Regions from separate parts of the Shewanella sp. AS16 genome, predicted to be linked through region 1. Evidence: riboswitches for the same ligand, from Rfam matches in the RefSeq annotation. Region 1 holds a riboswitch; the other holds the start of a gene.

Region 1 (4,690 bases):
CTATGATGCGGACCAGGTTATCCTCGGCGGCAAACACCTGCGCCTCGGTCTCTATGCCGATGCGCGAGGCGACTTTACCCTTACCGTACCTGTCATCTATCGAGGCCGTCATCACCAAGGTGTTCATGCCGCGTTCGCGATAGTTGTAGGAAGATTGTAACAGCGAGGTCGACTTGCCTGCGTTCATCGCCGAGTAATAAAAATAAAGTTGTGCCAAAATCCTTGCCCTTGAGTGAAAACTGCAGTGGAAAACCGCGTCATTCTAGCATTGAAAGCACCGATAAATCACGGCCCGCGTATGCAGGACACAGGGCCTGCCGCCTCTGGGAGACGCGCATAAAAAAGCGCCGACAAAGGCGGCGCAGTTTCATCTATGCAGAACCGACTGGGCTGAAACCCAGCCCGAGCCGCTGAGCTAGCGAGTTTTCAACTTCAACCACAGGAGTGACAAGAGGAATAGCAGGCTGCAGGCGCCCAGCCCCAAGGCAACCGACTCGGTAAAGCCCAGCACCACATAACCGCCCAGGCTGATGGCCGCGACGATCAAGGCATAAGGCAGCTGAGTCACCACATGATCTATATGATGGCAGCTGGCACCTGTCGATGACAGGATAGTCGTATCGGATATGGGTGAGCAATGGTCGCCAAATACCGCGCCTGCCAGTACGGCCGCCAGCATGGGCAGCATCATACCGGTATGGCTGCCCATGGCCATGTCGGCCGCTATCGGCAGCATGATCCCGAAGGTGCCCCAACTGGTGCCTGTGGCAAAGGCTGTGAAGCCGGCCAGCACGAACATCAACGCCGGCAGGAGGGCGAAAGGAATATTGTCCGTCGCCAGGCTGGCCATAAACTTGCCGGTTTCCAGCTGACCTATGACAGCTGCTATGGTCCAGGCAAACAGCAGTATATAGATGGCGGGCAACATGGAGCGGGCCCCCAGAGTGACGCCCTTAACCACGGACGGCTTATCTATCCCCTGAATGAACACCAAGGCCAGGGTCGCCCCCAATCCCACCAGCGCACCGAAAAACAAGGATGAGCTGACATCCGTCTTCTCGAAGGCTCCTATGAGGCTGAACGCCAGACCATCGGCACTCAACACCCGGGCACCGCTGCTGAGCATGAAATACAGGGTCGCCAGTACCAGCACACTTATTGGCAGGAAGAGGCCCAGTACCCTGCCACTCTCGGCCTCGGGCAGATCCACATTGGCACCGGGTGGTAAGCCCTTGGACTCGTCATAGAGTTCACCACGCACGGCATTGAGCTCATGGGTCCGCATCGGACCTATGTCCAGCCCCCAGAAGGCGACACAGAATAACAACAGCAAGGCGAAGATGGCGTAAAAGTTCATCGGGATCATCTGGATGAACAGGCTCAAATGGCCGGTATCGGCGAAACCATGGGCCGTGAGTATGCCGCCGATCAGCGCTATGATATAGGCGCCCCAGCTGGATACGGGGGAGATCACGCATACTGGGGCTGCGGTCGAGTCCAATATGTAGGCGAGCTTGGCGCGGGAAACATAGTACCTGTCGGTCAATGGCCGCGCCACACTGCCTACCACCAGGCTGTTGAAGTAGTCATCGATGAACACGACACAGCCCAAGAATATGGTCAGCAACTTGGCATCACGCTTATTGCGGATATGGTTACGGGCCCAGATAGCAAAGGCACGGGCCGCACCACTGACGGTGATCAAGGCGGTGATCATCCCCAGCAAGATCAAGAAACCAAGAATATAGAGGTTCCAACTGTTGAGTGCCCCGTCACGCCACAGGAGTGAAATCACGCTCTCGAGCAAGAATCGGCCACTATCCAAGACAGAGAAGTCATTCAGCAACAGGGTACCGAGCAGGATCCCCACACCAAGCGAAATCAATACTTTACGGGTAACAATCGCCAGCAGAATCGCCATCACGGGTGGCAGTAAAGACAGTGCCGAATCGGCATAACTTAGTACGGTCATTTATTATGTTCTTCGTTGAGTACGAATGGAAGGCAACTGAACTGGCTGGAAACGCCCATAGACGTTCATAAACACCTGTCCTAATAGTAGCGCTCCACAGTCAATTATCTCTATCTTAGGGATAGAAAATACCATGGCAGTGCTGTTCCTGTTCGGCAACAGCCCCAATGACGAGCCGGGATGGGTCTCACCATTTCGGCACTCAATCCTTTCATGACCCCTCAGCGGCATCACCCTACTGATCACTACTGATATTAAGTGCACCTCTACTGCATAGAAATTGTATCTATGTAGGGCGCCTATGCGGCGCGGGCACATAAAAACATAAGCGGCTTTGAGGAGCTACCTCAAAGCCGCTTAACGTGACCGAGATCACAGATTAAATCAACTTACGCCGTACCTGGGTACGGCTGTCACACTCAGGCCTTGATGGCCGCGATCAACTCGGGGATGGCTTCGAATAAATCGGCCGTTAACCCATAGTCGGCGATCTGGAAAATCGGCGCTTCGGGATCTTTGTTGATAGCCACTATCACCTTGGAATCTTTCATGCCGGCAAGGTGCTGAATGGCACCCGAGATACCCACGGCAATATAGAGATCCGGGGCGACTATCTTACCCGTCTGGCCAACCTGTAAATCGTTAGGCACGAAACCTGCGTCCACGGCGGCACGCGATGCCCCGACGGCGGCGCCCAGGCTATCGGCCAACGCTTCCAACATGGCGAAGTTCTCACCGCTGCCCATACCTCGGCCACCCGAGACTATGATGCCTGCGTTGCCAAGCTCTGGGCGCTCCGACACAGTCAGGCTCTGGGAGACGAACTGAGTCTTGGCCTCTATGACCTTGTCTATGCTCTCCAGGCCGGCATTGCCGCCATTGGCGGTGGCATCGAAGGCGCTCGCGCGCACCGTCAGCACTTTCTTGTCATCCAGGCTCTGCACCTTGGCCATGGCGTTACCTGCATAGATGGGCCGCACGAAGGTATCGCCGCCCAGCACTTGCACGACTTCGGAGATCTGCGCCACGTCCAGCAAGGCCGCAACTCTGGGAAGCGTATCCTTGCCGACACTCGATGCACTTGCCAGGATATGCTCATAATCCGGAGCCAGCTCGAGGATGAGTTTGGCCAGGTTTTCCGCCAGGTGTGCCTGATAGGCTGCGGCATCGGCCAGCAAGACTCTTGTCACCCCGTCGAGTCGCTGCGCGGCAGCCGCCACTTCGGCACACTCATGTCCGGCCACCAACACATGGATCTCTGTGCCTATGGCCTTAGCCGCAGTAACCACTTTGGCTGTGTCCAGCTTCAGGCTGGCATTATCATGTTCTGCTAATACTAGAATGGCCATTTAGATCACCTTCGCTTCGTTTCTTAACTTTTCCACCAACTCGGCCACAGAGGCTAGCATCACACCCGCAGTGCGCTGGGCCGGCGGCGTGACATCGAGCAACTTCACATGTTGTTTCAGGGTCACCCCGAGATCGGCAACGGCCATGACATCCAAAGGCTTGCGTTTCGCCTTCATGATGTTGGGCAGGGAGGCATAACGCGGTTCATTCAAACGCAGATCTGTGGTGACCACCGCCGGCAACGGGAGTTTCAGCGTCTGTAAGCCACCATCGACTTCGCGGGTGACCAACAGGCTGTCACCTTCCAGCTTCACTTCCGAGGCGAAGGTTGCCTGCGGCATATCGGTCAAGGCAGCGAACATTTGACCCGTCTGGTTATTGTCACCATCGATAGATTGTTTACCGAAGATCACCAACTGGGCCTGCTCTTTCTCTTGCACTGCCTTGAGCAGCTTAGCGATAGAAAGCGGTGTCAACTCTTCGTCGGTTTCGATATGAATGGCGCGATCGGCCCCCAGTGCCATGGCGGTACGCAGCTGCTCTTGTACTGCCTTGCTGCCAATACTGACCACGACTATTTCGCTGGCCGAACCGGCTTCCTTGAGACGCACAGCTTCTTCGACGGCGATTTCACAAAAAGGATTCAACGCCATCTTGAGGTTGGCTGTATCAACGTTCGAGTTGTCGGCCTTGACCCTGACTTTCACGTTGGCATCGACCACACGCTTTATAGGCACCAGTACTTTCATAGGGCTACCTTCCTACCGCTTTATCTGAGTGGATGACACATGGGCTCTGACCTGTAAATCCGTCGAACCTATGTAAGATAGGCCAACTCTACGTGCTGTTGACGTTAACGTCAACCAAACTCAAACGCCTGTTTTGATTTTTTGTTGTCACTGTTGGCCACTTTTTTGAACACCAAAACGGTCAAATTTTATTAGATTGGACACTTTTTAATAAATTCTTCTTAATATTTGCTAATTTTGTTTGCTCCTAGCCATATTAGTTTCTATTATTTAGTTGTTGTTCACCGTTATCCTGTAAATAAAATCATGTGGGACGAAAATTGATATGAGCGAATTTTTAGATATATTAACTCACGGCCGTCGTTTCAAAGCCGCAGTGAAAGATTTAAGCGTTGTCGAATTACGTGATGTAGCCGACAAACTGGATAAGATTATCCTCGACCGTGCATCTATGGCTGAAGAAGAAGAGAAAGCCATGGCTGAGCGTAACGCTAAAATCGAAGCCATCCGCCTGCAAATGGAAGCCGTAGGTTTATCTATCGATGATCTTGGTGGTGTTGCAGCTAAAGCAACGACCAAGAAACGTGCACCACGCCCACCTAAATATCAAATCGAAGTC
Region 2 (4,690 bases), on a different contig from region 1:
GATTATCGCGCCGGCCTGCTCATGTACCACGGCATGGCGGACGATAACGTCCTGTTCGAAAACAGCACCCGGGTCTACAAGGCCCTGCAGGATGAGGGCAAGTTATTCGAGATGGTGAATTATCCCGGCTCCAAGCATTCGATGCGCGGCGAGGCGGTGCGTAACCATCTGTACCGGACCCTGAGCGACTTCTTAGACAGGAAGCTGAAGTAAGGCGGCTTCTGCCGGAGCCGGCCCGTCGAGGCCGCCGGTCTCGGGATGGCGGGGCGTTAACCCCCTACGTCATCAAGCATAAAAAATAGGCATAAAAAAATCCGAGTCATGGACTCGGATTTTTATTATGCGACTAAATGAAGATTAATCTTCCAGGTTGCCGCAGAAGCGATAGCCTTCACCGTGGATGGTGGCGATGATTTCCGGGGTATCGGGCAAGCTTTCGAAGTGCTTGCGAATACGACGGATAGTGACATCGACTGTGCGGTCGTGTGGCTTGAGTTCGCGGCCTGTCATCTTCATCAGCAGATCGGCACGGGTCAAGATCTTGCCTGGGTTCTCGACGAAGTGCAGCATGGCTCTGAACTCGCTGCGTGGCAGCTTATAGGCTTCACCCTGTGGGCTCACCAGAGAGCGGCTGTTGATTTCCAGGCTCCAACCGTTGAACTTGTAGTATTCCACCGAGGTTTTCTCTTCGACTTCGGCGCCTGCGCTGTTGACGCGAGTCAGAAGGTTACGGGCACGAATAGTCAACTCACGTGGATTGAACGGTTTGGTAATATAATCGTCCGCACCAATTTCGAGTCCAAGGATCTTGTCGACTTCGTTATCACGGCCTGTCAGGAAGATCAGGCCTATGTTGTTGATTTCTCGCAGCTCACGTGCCAAGAGCAAACCATTTTTGCCTGGCAGGTTGATGTCCATTACCACCAGGTTGATCTTATTTTCCTGCATGGCTTTATGCATCTCTGCGCCATCATTAGCTTCAGTGACCAGATACCCTTCTGCCTCGAAAATACTTCTCAGCGTGTTACGGGTAACGGCTTCATCTTCAACGATCAGAATGTGCGGGTTTTGCATGCTATTTACCTAAATATTAATCAATTCAATTCTAACCATAAGAGCCGCCTGCTGTGCGCCCTCATATCTATAAAACGCTGGCAATTCACTGAGCCACATGAGTGTTTCTCAAAAGACTAGTCTGGACGGCAACACACTGCATGATTAGTCGAGTATGCATTCCTTTCGCAGAAAGGGAAAACGCGACCTCTACCGACTTCGATAAACAGTAACTAAGTTAGTTCCTTAGCCCTTGTTTTGTTTTGAAGTTTACTTGTTAAATCAAATGTAGATCACATTATAGACGTATGTATTGCTAGCCACTTCCATGGCTCCCGTTAAATGTAACAAATTGTGTTTCAATAACAGGGGAAAAAGTGATTGCTAACCGCCGGCATTGTACTCGTTTTAGGCATTTGTTAACAAATGAAATGTTAACAAATTTCCGCCTCCTGGCCGGCTTAAGCACAACTCTTAGATTAACATATGATTTTAAACAGAAAAAATCCGTATCAAACTGTGAACCGGCTCACACCCTTTGGCATTCGGATTCTCTCTGCTACACTGGATCGGGTTCATTTACGAAAGTGAGACTATGAATAACTCAATAGATAGCCTGTGGCACCATTACAGCGAAACGCGGTTTTTATTGACTCAATCCCTATCCTGCCAGTTTTCCTTCGCCATCATAAGTGCCCACAACCCCCTGGGAACCCTGTTGACTCCCTGCCAGAACCGCCTGCTCGACAGGCAATTGCAATCCGAAATCGAAAAACTGCACCGGCCTTACAGGGCCTTGGTGGGCGCGGCCGCCGACTTGACCCACATGGAAAAGAGCTGGGCCGTGTTCATCGATAGGGAGCTTGCCGTCGAACTGGGGCGGCGCTTCAACCAAAATGCTATCTACTATGTGGAGCAGGGGCGACTCAGTCTGTTGCCCTGCATCGCCGCCAGGGATGAACTTAAGCTGGGCAGTTTTACCGAGCGCGTCAAGTTAGTGACAGAATTGCCGGAGCTGAACTGCTAGGCCGTTTGGGTCGACGGGACCGCCGCCGGCCGACTTTCAATGGATTATTTTGCTGACGCCATTGACTCGGCAAGGGGTTTATTGCTACTTTTTTCGTCCCTTCCTCCGGGAAGGCACAGAAGAGGAGCGTTAACTAGGTAGTAAGTCTGAGGAGCACACACTCCGGCGACGGCTTATGAGGGAGATTAACGCCGAGGTATTTCAGTGAGTCGTGCGCTGAGGTATCGGTCGTTCAGGTTGAATCCTGGCGATTGTCACCTGATTTTTGGTGGAGAGCTTCTGGTGACGATTGCTGTTTCCCTTCTTTGGGGTGCGTTATCTTTGCACCAGGCTCTTCGAACTCATAGGTTCGGAGTGTGATCATGTTAGTTTCTCAAGTCGTTTCGCGTGTGTTCCCCGTCTCTTCGCTGTCTGCGGAGGTGCGCTAATGTCCCTGGTCGTTGCTAAATTTGGTGGTACCTCGGTTGCCGATTATGACGCCATGGGGCGCAGCGCAGATATAGTGCTGGCCAATGCCGCTACCCGCATAGTAGTCGTGAGTGCCTCAAGTGGCGTCACCAACCTCTTGGTCGAATTGACTCAGGCGACCATCAACGACGAGCGTCGGCTGCAGTTGCTCAAGCAGATAGCCCAGATCCAATATCAGATAGTCGATGAGCTGGGGCGTCCGCAGGAAATCATAGCCGTGCTGGATAAGCTGTTGAGCCGCATGGCAGTATTGAGTGAAATGCTGGTGCTCAATCGCAGCAAGGCTGTCATGGATGAACTCCTGTCACTGGGGGAGCAATGCTCTTCGGCGCTGTTTGCCGCCGTGCTGCGGGAGAAGGGGGCCATCGCCAGCGCCTTCGATGTGCGCCGGGTGCTGCGCACCGACAGTCATTTCGGCCGGGCCGAGCCGCAGATAGAAGCCATCGCCTGCCTGACCCATGAGCATCTGCTGCCCTTCTTGCAAGATCAGATTATCGTCACCCAGGGATTCATAGGGGCCGACGATGAAGGCAGGACGACCACCCTTGGCCGCGGCGGCAGCGATTATTCCGCCGCCCTGTTGGCCGAAGCCCTGAAGGCCAGCGCGGTGGAGATCTGGACGGATGTGGCCGGGATTTACACCACAGATCCGCGCCTGGCGCCCAACGCCAGACCCATAGCTGAGATCAGCTTCAACGAAGCGGCCGAGATGGCCACCTTCGGCGCCAAGGTGCTGCATCCGGCGACTATTCTGCCGGCGGTGCGCCAGCAAATTCAGGTATTTGTCGGCTCGAGTAAAGAACCACAAAAAGGCGGTACCTGGATACGGCACCAGGTGGAGGATGCCCCCGTCTATCGCGCCGTCGCCCTGCGCCGGGATCAGACCCTGCTCAACCTGCATAGCCTGCAGATGCTGCATGCCCAGGGCTTCCTGGCCGAAACCTTCGCCACCCTGGCGCGGCATAAGATCAGCGTGGATCTCATCACCACCTCAGAGGTCAACGTGGCGCTGACCCTGGACAAGACGGGGTCGGATTCCAGCGGTCATGGCCTGCTCAGCGAAGCCCTGCTGCAGGAGTTGTCGCAGCATTGCCGGGTCAGGGTGGAGGACAAGCTGGCCTTGGTGGCCATCATAGGCAACAGAATTGCCACTACGCCGGGCGTATGCCGGCGGGTATTTGAAGTGCTCGAGCCCCACAACGTGCGCATGATATGTCAGGGCGCCAGCCCGCATAATCTCTGTGTGCTGGTGGCCGAATCCGAGGCAGCCCAGGTGGTGGCGGCGCTGCATCAGAACCTGTTCGAGGGCGCCTAGCATGAGGATGAGCAAGTCGTCGCTGCAGGTGGGGGAACTGGCCGCGGGCCAGGCGCTCGACATACCCGTATATCGGTTGCAACCAGAAGCAAACACAGGTCCCAGCGTCTATATCCAGGCCAACGTGCATGGCGCCGAGGTGCAGGGCAATGCGGTGATCTTCCAGCTGATGAAGCTGTTGGAAAACTACCGCCTCTTGGGTGAGATCACTCTGGTGCCGCTGGCCAATCCCTTGGGGATCAACCAGAAGAGCGGTGAGTTTACCCTCGGGCGTTTCGATCCCATCACGGGCAACAACTGGAACCGTGAGTATCTGGACTCTGCTATCGAGCTACCGCATTGGTATGCCGAACATGCGCGACTGGACGATGTCGGGATCATTCAGGCCTATCGCAGCGCCCTGGTAGAGAGTTGCCAGCAAAGGCTGAGCAATGCCTGGGGCATCACCACGGGCCATAGGCTGGCGGTGAATCTGCAGTCTATGGCACACAGGGCCGACATAGTGCTGGATCTCCACACAGGCCCCAAGTCATGCAAGCATTTGTATTGCCCCGAATATGAAGTGTCGGCGGCGCAGTACTTCTCCATTCCTTATACCCTGGTGATACCCAACAGCTTCGGCGGCGCCATGGATGAGGCGGCCTTCTGCCCCTGGTGGCGTCTGAGCGAATATGCGGCATCTCAGGGACGTGACTTGGGGGTTGCCGTCTCGGCCTTTACCTTGGAGCTTGCCAGTCAGGAGCGGATAGATCTTGCCGACGCCGAGCACGATGCCCGGGGCATATTGGCCTACCTGAGCCATAGAGGTGTGATAGCAGAGAGCGTCC

Evidence for each region. Region 1 has a riboswitch for lysine ahead of LZP73_RS11125 (Na+/H+ antiporter NhaC family protein). Riboswitches for the same ligand answer to the same signal wherever they lie in the genome.
Region 2: another riboswitch for lysine. It lies ahead of lysC (lysine-sensitive aspartokinase 3); the one in region 1 lies ahead of LZP73_RS11125 (Na+/H+ antiporter NhaC family protein).

The regions. Positions count from the first base shown of each region.
Region 1 covers NZ_JAKCLK010000003.1:573,812-578,501, reverse strand. The annotation lists gene LZP73_RS11130 (thymidine kinase) at 1-217, opposite strand, end outside; gene LZP73_RS11125 (Na+/H+ antiporter NhaC family protein) at 416-1,972, opposite strand; lysine riboswitch at 2,052-2,249, opposite strand; gene LZP73_RS11120 (electron transfer flavoprotein subunit alpha/FixB family protein) at 2,392-3,321, opposite strand; gene LZP73_RS11115 (electron transfer flavoprotein subunit beta/FixA family protein) at 3,322-4,071, opposite strand; gene LZP73_RS11110 (H-NS histone family protein) at 4,397-4,690, shown strand, end outside.
Region 2 covers NZ_JAKCLK010000002.1:172,757-177,446, reverse strand. The annotation lists gene LZP73_RS05630 (S9 family peptidase) at 1-213, shown strand, start outside; gene arcA (two-component system response regulator ArcA) at 358-1,074, opposite strand; gene LZP73_RS05620 (DUF3293 domain-containing protein) at 1,649-2,080, shown strand; lysine riboswitch at 2,192-2,367, shown strand; gene lysC (lysine-sensitive aspartokinase 3) at 2,508-3,863, shown strand; gene LZP73_RS05610 (succinylglutamate desuccinylase/aspartoacylase family protein) at 3,865-4,690, shown strand, end outside.